DNA from 4 places in the Sporosarcina sp. FSL K6-1508 genome. Region 3 is predicted to be linked to each of the others. Evidence: riboswitches for the same ligand, from Rfam matches in the RefSeq annotation. Region 3 holds a riboswitch; each other region holds the start of a gene.
The links. Region 3 has a riboswitch for thiamine pyrophosphate ahead of MKZ11_RS06330 (thiamine phosphate synthase). Riboswitches for the same ligand answer to the same signal wherever they lie in the genome.
Positions count from the first base shown of each region.

Region 1: another riboswitch for thiamine pyrophosphate. It lies ahead of thiT (energy-coupled thiamine transporter ThiT); the one in region 3 lies ahead of MKZ11_RS06330 (thiamine phosphate synthase).
Region 2: another riboswitch for thiamine pyrophosphate. It lies ahead of MKZ11_RS10525 (acetylornithine deacetylase); the one in region 3 lies ahead of MKZ11_RS06330 (thiamine phosphate synthase).
Region 4: another riboswitch for thiamine pyrophosphate. It lies ahead of thiD (bifunctional hydroxymethylpyrimidine kinase/phosphomethylpyrimidine kinase); the one in region 3 lies ahead of MKZ11_RS06330 (thiamine phosphate synthase).

Region 1 covers NZ_JBBOXF010000001.1:1,570,803-1,574,850, forward strand. Annotated here, with positions in the region: gene map (type I methionyl aminopeptidase) at 1-375, opposite strand, end outside; gene MKZ11_RS07685 (hypothetical protein) at 482-598, opposite strand; gene MKZ11_RS07690 (hypothetical protein) at 661-999, opposite strand; TPP riboswitch at 1,110-1,212, shown strand; gene thiT (energy-coupled thiamine transporter ThiT) at 1,292-1,849, shown strand; gene MKZ11_RS07700 (tryptophan-rich sensory protein) at 1,891-2,625, opposite strand; gene MKZ11_RS07705 (M3 family oligoendopeptidase) at 2,785-4,048, shown strand, end outside.
Region 2 covers NZ_JBBOXF010000001.1:2,089,932-2,093,979, forward strand. Annotated here, with positions in the region: gene MKZ11_RS10520 (S-layer homology domain-containing protein) at 1-2,010, shown strand, start outside; TPP riboswitch at 2,028-2,130, shown strand; gene MKZ11_RS10525 (acetylornithine deacetylase) at 2,247-3,512, shown strand; gene MKZ11_RS10530 (polysaccharide deacetylase family protein) at 3,656-4,048, opposite strand, start outside.
Region 3 covers NZ_JBBOXF010000001.1:1,298,664-1,302,711, reverse strand. Annotated here, with positions in the region: gene MKZ11_RS06340 (phosphoribosylaminoimidazolesuccinocarboxamide synthase) at 1-305, opposite strand, end outside; gene MKZ11_RS06335 (YebC/PmpR family DNA-binding transcriptional regulator) at 603-1,322, shown strand; TPP riboswitch at 1,396-1,504, shown strand; gene MKZ11_RS06330 (thiamine phosphate synthase) at 1,799-2,404, shown strand; gene thiO (glycine oxidase ThiO) at 2,388-3,467, shown strand; gene thiS (sulfur carrier protein ThiS) at 3,451-3,657, shown strand; gene MKZ11_RS06315 (thiazole synthase) at 3,654-4,048, shown strand, end outside.
Region 4 covers NZ_JBBOXF010000001.1:1,094,945-1,098,992, forward strand. Annotated here, with positions in the region: gene MKZ11_RS05070 (2-aminoethylphosphonate--pyruvate transaminase) at 1-477, shown strand, start outside; gene phnX (phosphonoacetaldehyde hydrolase) at 474-1,307, shown strand; gene MKZ11_RS05080 (histidine phosphatase family protein) at 1,572-2,114, shown strand; TPP riboswitch at 2,461-2,566, shown strand; gene thiD (bifunctional hydroxymethylpyrimidine kinase/phosphomethylpyrimidine kinase) at 2,646-3,476, shown strand; gene thiE (thiamine phosphate synthase) at 3,469-4,048, shown strand, end outside.

The DNA of each region.
Region 1 (4,048 bases), 270 kb from region 3:
AGCCACATCGCATAATTGCTGTTTCTTGTCATCGGGTGTACCAACGACAAATGAAATGCCTGTGTCAGCAAAATAACCATTGTAGGAACCAGAGACGTCAATATTAACAAGATCTCCGTCTTCTATGATGCGTGAACCAGGCATACCGTGGGCAACTTCACTGTTAACGCTGATGCATGTAAAGCCAGGAAAATCATACTCTGCGATGGGTCCCGAGATTGCACCTTTCTCTTCGAATAGGCGTCCTCCAATATCATCGATTTCTTTCGTCGTTTTACCGGGGACGGTTGCTTCTTTCATCGCTTCCCTGATTTCAGCAACAATTTTGCCGATTTTTTTTAACGCTTCAATTTCTTGCTCAGTTTTTGCAATCATTATGCACAAGTCCTTTCTTCCGTTCATTCTTTTTCATACCATACTATATCATAATGAGGTGAACAAAAATGCCTGCAAACTTTAAAAATGTTTGCAGGCTTTCAATTTATCTTCGTGGAATTGTAGTACCAGCCGCTTTTTTTTTCGACATCACTTTTCGTACAATCGGATAGACGACGGGTGCCCATTTTATAGCGGTTTTCAGTAATCTGCCAAGTTTCATCAGAAATCACTCCTAGATAAAGCATTTCTTACTTTTTCCCGTAATGGCTGTTTTGTAAACATTTATCTCAATACTTTGACGCCTTGAAATACGTTCCAAATAAGAATAGCCAATAAGAGTATTCCGTAGACAAGCATGAAAAGAAGGGGAGTTAGTTGCCAAAAGCCGAAATTTCCGCTCGGCATCTCATCCATGCTGTACGTAAAGGAAAACATTGAAAAAGAAAAAATGACTAATCCCGCAATAAGAAGTACGGTAGGAACAAGATGGGAAACAAATGAGCGTTTTGCGTGGGTTTTTACTTCCCGGTCGTCCGTAACGAAATAAACGATGACAGGCAGAAGTAAAGGGGCGAAAAAAACGCTAAAATAGCATAAGGCAGCTAGTAGTTTACTGTTCATCAAAGATATCCCTCCATTGTACTTTTACTATATCGGATACTTTCCATCCTTATTAATCATCTTGCTTAAAGGGGGGCCATCTTATACAATGTAATGGACAACTGAATTACTGGAACCACAAGGGGTGCCTATTTTGGCTGAGATTGGACAAGTTGTCCTGACCCTTAGAACCTGTAAGATTATTCTTGCGTAGGGATGTGGATGGAAATTGACATATTCGATGTCCCATCTATCCGGGATGTCTTTTTTTATGGCCACATCCTACGCTGAACTGGTAGGGGGAGGAATAAAATTGGAACGGAAAAAACTTCAACTTTTACTTGAGGTAGCTATTTTAGGTGCGATTTCATTTGTACTTGATCAGATTGGTTTTAAAATGCCACAGGGTGGGTCGGTGACACTATCGATGTTACCGATTGTCATCATGGCATTTCGTTGGGGCATTATGGGCGGCATGCTGACAGGGTTCGTATCAGGTGTATTGCAACTTCTGATGGGTGGATTTGTATTAAACCCTATACAGGCGGCGCTCGATTATTTCGTCGCTTATACGCTCGTCGGAGTAGCTGGTGTTACGCTAGCATGGCTGTTAAGCAGTAAAGCAAAAGGTAACAAAGGATCGATGGTTACTGCAATTGTCATAGGAACAGTCATCGGTGGTTTTCTTCGATATCTAATCCACTTTATCGGGGGAATCGTATTCTTTGCTTCTTATGCACCCGAAGGACAGCCTGTATGGCTTTATTCATTACTTTATAATGCAAGTTACATGATACCGGCAATTATTTTGGCAGCGATTGTAACGTCTTTATTGTTCACTACAGCACCGCGTCTTCTTGAGCGTAAATAAAAAATCGCCGTTTTCTCCTTTGTTGGAGGACGGCGATTTTTTTATTTTGTAGAGGTAAGTGATCTTCTTCTAAAGAAAATAGAGGCTGCGATGGAGGCAGCGAGAAATAGGGCTGCAGCTGAAACGAATAATTCATCTCCGCCATTTTTTACTGCAATGCCAATAAATGCCCATATGAAAACTGCGTTGAATGCTATGTCTGCATAATGGTACAAAAAATGAAGAGCAATCGCAGTAGCAAACGTTAGGTAGATAACGGTCCATAAAGGATCACTTAGACCCCACCCAGACCACTCGTGCAACGTCAGGACATAGCTGACGTTTGCAATGGTGGCGACAAAAGTCCAGCCAAGATAGACAGCAATCGGACCTCTTTCGTAAAAATGATTATCTCTTTTAGAGTACGTAAAGTAAATGGTCAATAGCGTGACGAGAAGTAGTACAATGACAACAATCGTCCATTCAAAAAAGCCAAAATGCCAGAGCAGTATCCAAGCAATGTTAAATAGGCAGCTGGTCACAAATAGGACAGCTCTTCGGGTAAATAACGCATGTTCAACTGTTGCTTTGTTTCGCATGAAGCCATACAACCAGATAGCGAGAAGCAGGTAAATAACTGCCCAAATTGAAAATACATAACCTGCTGGTGTAAATAGCACTGGTAAGCTATTTGAAATTTCCCCAGTTGTTTTACCGTTGATAGGCATTATATTCGCAGCTGCATTGACTAGGATAACTGCAATGAGCGAAAAAATCATAATCATAATTCTAAACATATTTAAATCCTCCTACTGAACAGTATACAGAGGAATGGGAGAACCTGCGAAGGAAAGTATGAACCTTCCGTCACAATTGTAATATTTCGCTTCCCGAATATTCATGTTATAATCAAGAGGTGTTTTTGGAAAATTTAGAATGAATCAGGGGGAATTATAATGACGCAAAAAATGTATTCAGAAGTGTGGGATCTTGATGTGTTTTTTAAAGGTGGAAGTGGATCACAAGAATTGCGAACACACTTGGATAATCTGAAAGAAAGTCTCAGTTCATTAGAAGAAACGGCATCTGCATTTCTAGTTCCTAAGTCAGCAGATGTAGCAAAAGAAGTGTCAATTCTAATTGAATCCCTGAAAGAGGTTGCACTTAATCTGTCGCAAGCAGGCGCTGTTATCGGGTGTTTCCTTGCGGCAGATACAACAGATAAAAAAGCATTACAACTGCAAGGTGAAACGGGCGCACTTGGGGCACGCTTTTCTACGGTCGGGCTTAAAATTAGGCAAACACTTGCAAAAGCGGATGAGGATACATGGAATGGGTTAATCGAGTCGGACGAACTCAAAGAGTTTGCATTTGTACTGAACGAGTGGCGTGAAGAAGTCGAATTGAAACTATCCGAACAGGAAGAGAGTTTAATTACCTCACTAAGCGTCGACGGCTATCATGGCTGGGGGCAGTTATACGACATGCTCGTCGGCGATATAAAAATAAAAATTGAATTGGCTGGGGAGCAAAAAGAACTTTCTGTAGGCCAGGCGAATAACCTAAGTTCACATGAAGATGCAAACGTACGAAAAAGCTCATTTGAGGCATTGGAAGAAGCTTGGGAAGGGAAAGAAGATTTCTTTGCATCGGCTTTAAATCACATTGCTGGCTTTAGACTGGAAGTTTACAAAAAACGAGGCTGGAATTCGGTATTAAAAGAACCTCTTCTTCGTAATCGGATGAGTGAAGAAACACTTGATGCGATGTGGGGAGCAATTGGTGCAAATAAAGCGCCGTTTGTCGAATACTTAAAGGTGAAGGCGAGAATGCTAGGTACTGAAAAGATGAACTGGTATGATATTGATGCACCAGTAACAGCATCGACAAAAAAGATGTCCTATCAAGAAGGCGCAGAATTTATCTTAAAGCATTTTGGTGAATTTGGACCAGAGTTAGAAGCGTTTTCCCGTCAGGCTTTTGAAGATAGCTGGATTGAGGCGGAAGACCGTCCGAATAAACGTCCCGGCGGTTTCTGTACGGGTATGCCGGTGTCCGAACAGTCCCGTATATTCATGACCTATAGTGGCACCATGTCAAATGTTGCAACACTTGCCCATGAGCTAGGCCACGCGTTTCATTCATACGCGCTGCGCCCCGTCCATTGGATGAATCGTCAATATGCGATGGGAGTAGCTGAAACAGCATCGACATTCGCGG
Region 2 (4,048 bases), 790 kb from region 3:
ATGCAACTTGTAGAAATGGGTATCATGAAGGGTTACGGCGATATGCAGTTTCGACCTGACGTAGCAATAACTGTTGGGGAGGCTGCACAATCTTTTACAAAAGTGGGATATGAATCCTTAATCAAAGACGTGGCAAGCAATTCGCTTGGGATGGATGAACCTCTAACACGTCAGCAAATGGAGTCGGCATTAATACGCGCATTCAATTTGCAAGGTAGTGAACTAATCGATTGGCCAAGCCTTACTTCATTGGATAAAGGGAGTGTTGGTATAGTTCCCAAATACGGAACGATGCCAGGCACAGAGAATGGTCTGTTCAATCCAGAAACAACGGTCGACCGTGCTACTTTTGCGGTGGTTCTGCATCAAGGACTTGTAGAAAATGGTAACATTGAAACCATCAAAAAGTATGCGTTAACTAATTTAAAGCTGTCGCCTAATTTTATTCGAATTCCCTCTACTGTTCATTTAATGAAGGTGTCATTTGATGAACATCCGATTTACTTAAGATCAGCAGAGGATATCCTTTTCACGAATCATACGAGAATTGATAATACGTTTTCACGAGATAATATTTACACATATAATGTCGGAGAACAAGGTGCAATAATAGAGCTAACGGTGCGTTCTTTTGATAATGGGGATTACTTCTTGTTTTCGAAAATTAACAATCCTACTGAATCTGCTGTAACGGTTGATGTTATTCAAAAAGAAAATGAAGTTGCTTCATTTGAGTTAAACCGTTATGACCGCTACAAGATTAAACGTAATGAAGAAGATGTCTTTGGCAGTGACACAACGTCCTATCCAACAGGCTTACTGCGTTTTGTAAAGCAAGACGGGTCAGTGAAAGAGCGGATGGTCGGACAGTCATATTTATCGAAGCAATTGTCATTGGAGTATGAGGATGAGGGTTACAGCTACATGCGTCAATTACTAGGTGAAAAAGAAGCATTATCGTATGCCCAAGTTGGCTCTACTCTACTATCCGTTCATACGTTGAATTCAAAAGGCGATGACATCGTAGATCAATGGTATATGAATGCGGATGGTCAATTGTTTGCAAATGAAGAGAATATGGAGAGCTGGATGCAGGAGTCAGCCAAGTATTATAAAAAACGTAATAATTGGTATACTGCGGGTGGTGCATTCAATAAAATGGCGACAACGACAGAACCAATGCCTGATAATGGGCAAGGCTATGGAAGAAACTTGCTTCTATTAAAAGAAGATCGAGCGCTGGTATTATATAATGAGCAAGAAGATCGTTATTTTGAGAACTTAATTTACAACTCCTTTGTTAATTTGAAGAATTTCAAAGGCGACAAAGAGTACTGGGAAACAGAAGTCACAAGCACCTATTTGAAAGATCTATACGACATTACTGCTCCATTCATTGATACACGTTTTAATGAGCAAATTGCGTTGTTCTACTATAATAGTGGTGCCGATTTTGGAATCAAAAATGCGAAAGAACCGCTACGTAATTATGCGGACTTACTTGTTTCGCAAAAAAGTAAAGGAAATGTTATCCCTGTGAATGACAAATCCTATTACATTTCAGATTACTTCCCAATTGCACAGGAAGTGACGACGCATGCTTCTATGAATCACGTGTTGGGCGGTATGAACATTTTACTCATGGCCTACAATGAGTTCCATGATCAGAAATATTTAGATGCTGCTAGAGCTGTTCAAACAGCGATTGTAGCGGAAAAAGATGATTGGCTTCGTGATAGCGGCGATATTTGGTACCGTATTTCTCCACTGGGTGATTATAAAGGCGATGATTACAAGCATCTGACTTTAGAGGATTTATTAAATTCGTACAAACTTTGGAAAGATATTGATCCGACGTATTTGCCTTTGCTAGAAGAAATGATCGCTTCAAAAGCATCATTTTTATCGAATGAAAAGCTTGGCTACACAACCAAAATAAAGAATGGTTTACGTGATATCGACTTATTGAAGTATCTTCCAGAGGGTGAAGAACGAACGGACGCATTATAAAAAAACACTAATTAAATAGATACTGCTAGGGGAGCCGTTTAGGCTGAGACGCATCATACATGTAAACCCTTCGAACCTGATCTAGTTCATACTAGCGTAGGGAAGCAGCTGAAATCCTACAATCACTGTCTTTATATATGTAGAAAACAGCCGCTTTCCAATTATGGAAGGCGGCTGTTTTCTATTCCATTACAGTTTCACTGAAGTAAAATATAGATAAAGAATGGATGGGTGAAATGGAAAAGAGAATCAGTAGCTTGGTTGATGAACGTCAAGAGGAGTTGTTGCGATTGCTTGGAGATCTGGTCCGATTTCCAACTGTCAGTCCGCCTGCAAGAAATACAGCTGGCGTGCAGAAGTATATTCAAGACTTTTTAGAACAAGAGAAGTTCGAAACGGCTAGTTGGGATGTGTTTTCTGGCGATCCAAATGTTATAGGCATTAAAAAAGGAACAGATGGCACTCTGCATAATAGCTTAATCATTAATGGTCATATAGACGTTGCGGAAGTGGGGGATGAAACAGAGTGGACTGTGCCTGTCTTTGATCTGACGACGAAAGATGGCTTTGCATATGGACGGGGAACTTCTGATATGAAAGGTGCAGTGGCGGCGACTTTAATGGCCGTTAAATTAGTAAGGGAATTGGGTGTTGAACTTAAAGGCGATTTGCAAATCCAGACGGTCATTGGGGAGGAAGCAGGAGAAGCTGGAACACTTTCGTGTATGGAAAAAGGCTATACGGCAGACTTCGCGCTTGTAGTAGATGGCAGTGATCGTCAAATTCATGGTCAGGGTGGTGTAATAACCGGCTGGATAACAATCAAAAGTAAGGAAGTTTTCCATGATGCGATGAGGATGAGTATGCTCCATGCAGGTGGTAACGTCAAGGGGGCCAGTGCGATCGAGAAGATGATGAAAGTGATTGCTGGACTGCAAGACTTGGAACGTCACTGGGCCGTGACAAAACAGTATCCGGGGTTTGCACCGGGTATGAATACTATCAACCCGGCAGTTATAGAAGGTGGAAGACATGCGGCTTTTGTTGCGGATGAATGCCGACTTTGGATCACTGTTCACTTTTATCCGAATGAAACGTATCAATCTGTGGTGAATGAAATTGAAGATCACCTTAACCATGTAGCCAAAGCGGATCCATGGCTGCGAGAAAATCCGATTCAATATCGCTGGGGCGGAAAATCGATGATTGAAGAGCGAGGAGAAATATTCCCGGCGCTGGAAATGAACGCGGATCATGCAGCTGTTCAACTGCTTGCAGATTGTCATGAGCAAACCGAAAAAAGTCCTGTAGTCATCGGTATGTCGAGAACAGTAACAGACGCGGGATGGTTAGGTGAGGCAGGAATTCCAACAGTTATCTATGGACCCGGGAAGTTGGAAGAAGCTCATTCTGTCGATGAAAAGATAAGCATCGATGAGTTACTAACTTTTACCAAGACGCTTATGCTCTTTATAATTGAATGGTGTAATATGAAAAAATAAGAGAAACGCTAAAACGTCTTCCATCGGTTCTATCTGCTGGAAGACGTTTTTATAGAAGAGTCTGTGTAGTGTTCGTTGAGTAATAGTGCTTGAACACTTTCCGTTTTAGTTACTAATGAGACTTTCCAATTTAAAACTTCTCTTTATTCAAACGCGTCAATCCGTTTTTCACTCATTAAATCACTAACGGTACCTAGTTGGTATCCTTTGTCTTTCATGCCATCTATCATCGATTTTAATCCCTCAGACGTGGGTTTTGTAGGATGCATAAGAACCATTGAGCCATTTCCCACACCTGTCAAAACGCGATTTACCATTTCCGTTGTCGCTGGCTTTTTCCAGTCAACCGTGTCGACCGTCCAAAGAATGGTTTTCATACCGAGTTCATTAGCAACAAGAATTGTTTCCTGATTAAAGCTTCCGCTCGGTGGGGCAAACCACTTCGGCTTCATGCCAAGTGTTTCTTCAATGACATCATTCGTTTTTGTCAATTCAACGATTGTCTCCTCCCTAGAACGCTGTTTAAGATCAGGATG
Region 3 (4,048 bases):
CGGTATCTGCAAATCACTTCAAGGCCTTTGCCGAACACTTTTGCTGATCGTACTGTCATCGTTACTTCATCAATATTAGCATCTACATAATGAGTGGGAATATCTTTATCCGCCATCTTTTCAAAGAAGTATTTCGTCATCCGAAGTCCGGATTGCCCTGCACCTTCAATCGATAAGCCGACTGTGTTCGCGCCAGGATCGAAAACCCCATCTTCTCCGGTTACATCATCTTTAAATTTCAGCAGGACATTATTGCCCTCCAGTTTATATACGTCTTTCGTTTTCCCTTTATATATGAGTTCCATGCGTCTGTTCCCTTCTATAGTAGGATGAACGTTCACCTTTAGTATAATTGAGAACCGTCATAAGAAAAAGAGTTATTCGTAAATATCGGATAATGTTCTTCCTATCACAACAAAAACTGTACGACAGCCGGGCTAAACTCTACGACTGATTCACATTACTGTACGACAACAGGCAAAACTTTCACCCATTACAACCTATCAGCCCATTTTTTTGAATTTCCTACTCGTCTACTTGCATACAATTGTTGTATACTTGTTCTAGTAAATCTAAGCTCTATCGAAAGAGAGTGAAACTTCATGGGCCGTAAATGGAATAATATCAAAGAAAAGAAAGCGTCAAGAGATGCCGATACAAGCCGTATTTACGCAAAGTTCGGACGTGAAATTTATGTCGTGGCGAAGCAAGGCGAGCCGGATCCTGAATTGAATCAAGCGCTGAAATTTGTCGTTGAACGCGCAAAAACATACAGTGTACCAAAAGCGATTATTGACCGCGCAATTGAAAAAGCAAAAGGCGGTTCAGAAGAAAACTTTGATGAGCTGCGTTATGAAGGTTTCGGACCAAATGGCTCAATGGTTATTGTCGATACGCTGACAAACAACGTTAACCGTACTGCATCAGAAGTACGTGCCGCATTCGGTAAAAATGGCGGTAATATGGGCGTAAGCGGATCTGTATCTTATATGTTTGATGCTACTGCCGTTATCGGACTTGAAGGTATGTCAGCTGACGACGTTCTCGAACTTCTAATGGATGCAGACGTCGAAGTGCGGGATATCCTCGATGAGGAAGAGTCGGTCATCATCTATGCTGAACCAGACCAGTTCCATGCCGTTCAAGAAGTATTGAAAAATGCCGGAATTACAGAATTTAATGTCGCTGAAATAACAATGCTTGCACAAAATGACTTGACGCTTTCACCGGAAGCACAAGCTCAATTTGAAAAAATGATTGATGTCCTCGATGATTTGGAAGATGTTCAACAAGTACATCATAACGTCCACTTAGACGATTGATTAAAACTGTTCACCCTTTCATTCATTCCGTTGACATGCTATGCTACTAATTGATTGACAACTTCATAATCTATTTGACCATTAGGGGAATCCTTTTAAAGGACTGAGAAACGAGTTCCACTCCGCTACCCTTATTACCTGAACAGGTTCGTACCTGCGTAGGGAAGTGGCATGTCTTCCTTTTTGTGCATTCAAACGCCATCGACAGACCACTTTCCATACCTGGAGAGTGGTCTTTTTGTATTGAAAAGCGGAAGGCGCCTTTACAAAGGAACGCAGCTTAAGTGCGCCACCTCCTGTGGCAACAGCTGCATGACCTACATCCTGTAGGCCTCCGACAGGCATAAGACGGTTTACGAAGAGGGCGTTCTTCAGCCCTCGCAGTAAAACGACTTATGACCCGAGGGGCTGGCATCTGAAGCTAGCCATAATTCCACCTCGAAAAACATCTTATCTTTTAATAAAGGAGGAATTTGATGAAAGTGATTGCCGTAACAAATGATCGGATGACAAGCCAGCAATTAATAGACACACTGTTAACAATCGAACCCTTTATTGACGCAATCATCTTACGTGAAAAATCGAAAGTAGATGCAGAAATCATTGATTTAATTCAAATGTTACAAACGGCAGGATTCGATAAAACCAAAATCATCGTCCATAGGCGAACAGATATCGCTTCGATTATGGGGATAAAAAAGGTTCAGCTTCCCGGAAACAGTGTGCCTCTGGCGCTACTCAAAAACCAGTATCCTGATATTTTATTCGGCAGATCCGTTCATTCCTTCGAAGAAGCGGAAACTGCCTATAAAGCCGGCGCTGACTGGATTCTCTATGGGCATATATTCACAACAACTTCCAAAGATGGCATGCCGCCGCGCGGGTCGGAAGAACTTTCTCGAATTACTGAGGCACTTCCCATTCCTATTTACGCCATCGGGGGGATTAAACCTTATCACCTTTCCCAGTTGCAACAAGCTGGTGTTGCAGGTATTTCGATAATGTCAGCCATTTTTGAAAGCGATAATCCCCTAGCTGCCGCAAAGATCTATCAGGAGGCAAGCCATGTCGCACAACGTTGACGTTGCGGTCATTGGCGGCGGAATTATCGGGTGCAGTACTGCTTACTATTTAGCGAAAGAAGGCTTATCTGTCCATCTCCTTGAACAAAACGAAATTGCGCAAGGTACCACTAAAGCAGCCGGCGGAATGCTCGGTGCACACTCTGAATACATGAACGACACATTTTATTCATTCGCCCGTGAAAGCCAAGCCCTATACAAGGATTTCCAACTAGATACAGGCGTAGCCATTGGTTATAAACCAGGCGGGATTATTCAATTTGCCCGTTCCGATCAAGAGCGAATTACGCTTTCACGTTGGCATGATGCTCATTATCTTTCAGCCGAACAAGTTGGCCAGCGTATACCCCATGTCGCTCCCCCTGCTTACGGAGCTTATCTTTTTGAAGAGGATGCCCATGTTCATCCTGAAAAGACATGTCTGGCATTTTGCAGAATGGCCCAAAAGTTGGGTGTGACTGTTTCAGAACATAGCCAAGCGGATGAAATCGAAGAATACGGCAGCAACTACCGCATTGAAACTAACTCATCCGTTATAACCGCAAATCATGTAGTTCTAGCGGGCGGGGCTGCGAGCGCAAGACTTGTGCCAAGATTGCAGATGACGGCGGTGAAAGGTCAATGTATGCAGCTTAATGCAATGAGCATGCAATTGCCTTATACACTTTTCCATAAAGGCTGTTATATCATTCCCCGCCCAGACGGAACGCTAGTCGTCGGGGCGACAATGGAACACGGGATTTCAGATTTGCAGACAACTTATGCCGGGAATCTTGCACTGAATGAGATTGCAGAACAATTCATACCTGACCTTTCTCGCCTGCCCGTTGTGAATAGATGGGCAGGGCTGCGTCCTAAAACGGTTGATGACTTCCCCTATATCGGGAGGATTCCTGGAAAAGAAAATATGTATATTGCGGCGGGCCATTTTAGGAACGGTATTTTATTGGCACCTGCAACGGCTTGTATAATTCGGGATTTGATCATCGGAAATGAAGTGAATTTAGAACGGATTAATGCATTCGATCCGCAAAGGGGGATTTTTCATGAAGCGTACAATTGAACTGAATGGCAGTCCGTATGAGATGCCCGCTGAAGTTGAAAGTGTACAGGGATTACTTAGGCATCTTGAACTTGAGGAGCGTATCGTCATCATCGAAATGAATAGAGATATTCTTGCCAAAGACGGCTATGACAAACCCATTAACGACCGGGACCAAATTGAAATCATTCATTTTGTAGGGGGAGGATAATTATGCTAACCATCGGAAATAAAACATTTAACTCAAGACTGCTTCTCGGAACTGGTAAATATCCATCATTTGATGTCCAAAAAGAGGCGGTACGTGTATCAGAATCGGAAATTTTAACGTTTGCAGTGAGACGCATGAATATATTTGAATCGTCACAACCGAATTTTTTAGAGCAACTTGACCTTTCAAACTATACATTGTTACCAAATACAGCTGGAGCAAAAACAGCTGAGGAAGCAGTACGCATCGCGAAACTAGCGAAAGCATCGGGGCTTTGCGACATGATAAAAGTTGAAATCATCGGCTGTGACCGTTCACTTCTTCCGGATCCAGTAGAAACGCTCCGTGCAACGGAAATGTTATTGGATGAAGGATTCATCGTGCTTCCTTA
Region 4 (4,048 bases), 200 kb from region 3:
CTTGAGAAGCTTGTTGTGTGTGAGGGCAATGCACGTAGTTTGTCGCTGGATTTATATGATCAGTGGAAAGGGATGGATCAGGATGGGAAATGGCGTTACACATCACCAACCCATGTAGTGGCTGCATTCGCAAAAGCATTGGAGGAATTAGTTGAAGAAGGCGGCATTCCAGCTAGATTTTCCCGTTATCAACATAATAATCGCTTGTTAAGAGAGCGATTTGAACAAGTGAATATCCATGCCTATATCTCAGTTGAAAAACAATCGCCCATTATTACAACCTTCCTTTTTCCAAATGAACAATTCGACTTTGAAGCGTTCTATTCGTTTATCAAAGACAGAGGTTATGTCATTTATCCAGGCAAGCTGACGGACGTAAATACTTTCCGCATTGGCAATATTGGTGAAATCTATGAGGAAGATATAGAGGGATTATGTGCTAGTGTGGAAGATTATATGAAAGTGGTGGCGATATGAATAAAATAGAGGGCGTTATAGTGGACTGGGCTGGAACAACAGTGGATTTCGGTTGTTTTGCACCTGTAAATGTGTTTGTTGATATTTTTAAAGACGCTGGTATTGACGTGACAATGGGAGAAGCAAGAGAGCCAATGGGGATGCTGAAAATTGATCATATCCGCGCTATGTTATCCATGTCTAGAATAGCTGTATTATGGGAAGAAAAGTATGGAAAGTCATTTAACGAACAAGATGTAGAAAAGTTATATGCGGAATTTGTACCTGCGTTGATGGCTTCATTATCAGCATATACGGATCCAATTCCTGGAGTTATAAAGGCAATTGACGTATTAAGAAATCGAGGATTGAAAATCGGATCGACAACGGGCTATACAACTACAATGATGGACGTCGTTGTTCCGAATGCGCTGGAAAAGGGGTATTCTCCAGATGTTTATATTACCCCTGATGATACAAATTCGATTGGAAGACCGTATCCTTATATGGTCTATCGGAATATGGAGCTGCTAAAACTATCGGCATCATGGAAGGTAGTAAAAGTAGGCGATACGATTTCAGATATTAAAGAGGGTGTCAACGCGGGTGTTTGGTCAGTTGGTGTCATTATTGGCAGCTCTGAAATGGGGCTGAGTTTAGAAGAATTTTCTAGCCTATCAGAAGCTGATAAAGAAACTGTGATTTCTAAAACGGAAGCTACATTTATGCAAAATGGCGCTGATTTTACGATTTCGACGATGCGGGAACTTCCGCAGCTTATAGATCAAATAAATAGTCTTATTTCGGATGGCAAGCGGCCAAATTCAAGAACAGCATTGGTGCTTGTATAGGCAGAGGAAATAACATGCGACGTTCATAACACGATCGACAGTCTATTAGTACGAAAAAATGCAGTAAATACTCTACTCTCAATTGAGACGGGAGTTTTACTGCTTTTTTTATGGTAATTTGCAGTTGGAAGTGGCGCTTGTAATTCCATGCGGAAGCTTGGTATTTTTAAAGTATCAGAAAACTGAGATGTTTTCTTTGAAGAATAAAAGGGGAATAGAGTGATAGGGATAACTACAATTATTTTGCGAAGGGGTGGAGCGTGTATGGAAAAAACAATATATATCGTGCGTCATTGCTCCGCAGAAGGACAGGCACCACACGCAGAATTGACCGCTGAAGGGATTTTACAGGCGGCGCAACTTGCGGAATACTTTGATGGTATCGAGGTGGATCGAATTATTACAAGTCCATTTTCACGTGCACGTCAAACGGGTTGGCCTTTAGCGGAAAGAAAAAATCTACATGTAGAAGTGGATAGTAGACTTGGAGAACGCGTACTGAGTTCAACTGAATTCAAAGACTGGTTGATAAAGCTGGAAGATACTTTTTTAGATCTTCATCTGAAATACGATGGTGGAGAGTCTTCACGAGAGGCAATGACGCGGGTCTGTGATGTGCTGGATGAGTTGGAAGAAGGTTCGCAAACCGTGCTTGTGACACATGGCAATTTAATGGCGTTGTTGTTGAGGTGTTATGACGAACGATTCGGCTTTGAGCAGTGGCAGGCACTGACGAATCCGGATGTGTATATGCTACGGATAAAGGATGAAGACTCTGAAGTAAAACGGGTGTGGGACTCCAAGTAAAAACAGGCCGATTGGATAGCGGCCTGTTTGTTGTATGAAAGTAGTTTTGTGTGAATCTCAACCCATTGCTAAACTAGTTGTAATGACCGCGGCGATAATAATGAGTGATCCGAAAAAACTGATCCACATGGATTTGTCAGGATTAGTAGGTCTGCTGTCAGTTTTGTGCATAAGTGGCGCCTTCTTTCAGTTTGGTATCTTTCACTATACTCTTCCCGGACTCTTAATGGAATAAACTATTTAAGGGTGATGGCTTGATTTTTTTACGATTAATTAATTGATATGGGGATCATCTTCAACGTTTCCGAGCGGGTTATGGTACACTTAACTCAAAGCTGAATATTTAAACAACCACTAGGGGAGCCTTTTTAAGGCTGAGACGTGCATGGATGCGCGGACCCTTGGAACCTGATCCGGATTATACCGGCGTAGGAAAGTGGGTACGCCCTTTATGAATTGTTAAATGGCTAGCCGCTTTCTAACGCCACCGGGAAGCGGCTTTTTAGTATAGGTAAAGGGGTGGCGAATCGGATGGTAGATGTGGCATTGACGATTGCGGGGTCTGACAGCGGCGGCGGGGCCGGAATACAAGCGGATTTAAAAACGTTCCAGGAATTAGGCGTTTTCGGTACATCGGCGCTGACCGCGGTAACGGCACAAAATACATTTGGTGTAACGGCAATTCAACCGCTTGAAACGGCTATGATTACAGCGCAAATACAGGCAGTTATGGAAGATTTCAATGTCAAAGCGATTAAAACGGGGATGTTATTTTCGGCGGAGATTATCCACGCAGTGGGAGATATGTTTCATTGGAGTGGAATTCCGCTTGTCATCGATCCTGTAATGATTGCGAAGGGGGGGGCATCGTTGCTGAAAGAGGAAGCAGTTGAAGCATTAAAGACGGTCCTCGTCCCTCTCGCAGCGATTGTGATGCCGAATATTCCTGAGGCAGAAGTGCTTGCCGACATGACAATAAAAACGGAGATAGACATAGAACAAGCGGCGAAACGTATACTGGCTTTGGGCGCAGAGGCGGTCCTCATTAAAGGGGGCCATCGGAAGGAAGCGTCCTATGCAGAGGATTTGTACATGGGGGCGGACGGAAAACGATTTTCGGTCCGCGCACCGTGGATTGATACGAAAGATACGCATGGAACAGGGTGTACGTATTCTGCGGCGCTTACGGCGTTTCTGGCAAACGGGGAAACTGCAGCGAATGCCGTTATCGAGGCAAAATGTTTCATCCATGCTGCGATTGAAGATGGACTTAAAATTGGCGGCGGCCATGGTCCGACGAATCACTGGGCTTATGGGCGCCGTACGACCAAAAGAATGGAAGGAGTTGTCGTAAATGGATAAGCAGACAGTGAACTTGTATTTCATCATGGGCACATTGAATTTGGCGGGACGCAATCCGCTGCATGTATTAGAAGAGGCACTAAAAGGCGGCGTAACGTGCTTCCAATTGCGCGAAAAAGGACCTGGGGCGTTAACGGGTAAAGAATTGAAAGCTTTCGCACTTGAATGTCAGCAATTATGTGAACAATATAGTGTTCCTTTCATCGTCAATGATGATATAGATCTTGCGATTGAAATAGGGGCGGATGGTATTCATATCGGACAGGAGGACGGATGCGTTTCGGCAGTGCGTAAGAAGGTTGGGCCGGAAATGCTGATTGGCGTTTCTACTCACAATGTAGCGGAAGCGATTGCGGCAGCTGATGCGGGGGCGGATTATATCGGTCTTGGACCAGTTTACGAGACACAGTCGAAAAGTGATACACAACCTGTTATTGGGATTGAAACGGTCAGTGAAGTGGTAACATTGCTGCCTGGCTTACCAATTGTTGCAATTGGCGGTATTTCAGAACGCAAAGCCAGTGCTGTCATTAAAGCTGGCGCCTCGGGTATAGCGATTCTTTCTGCAATTT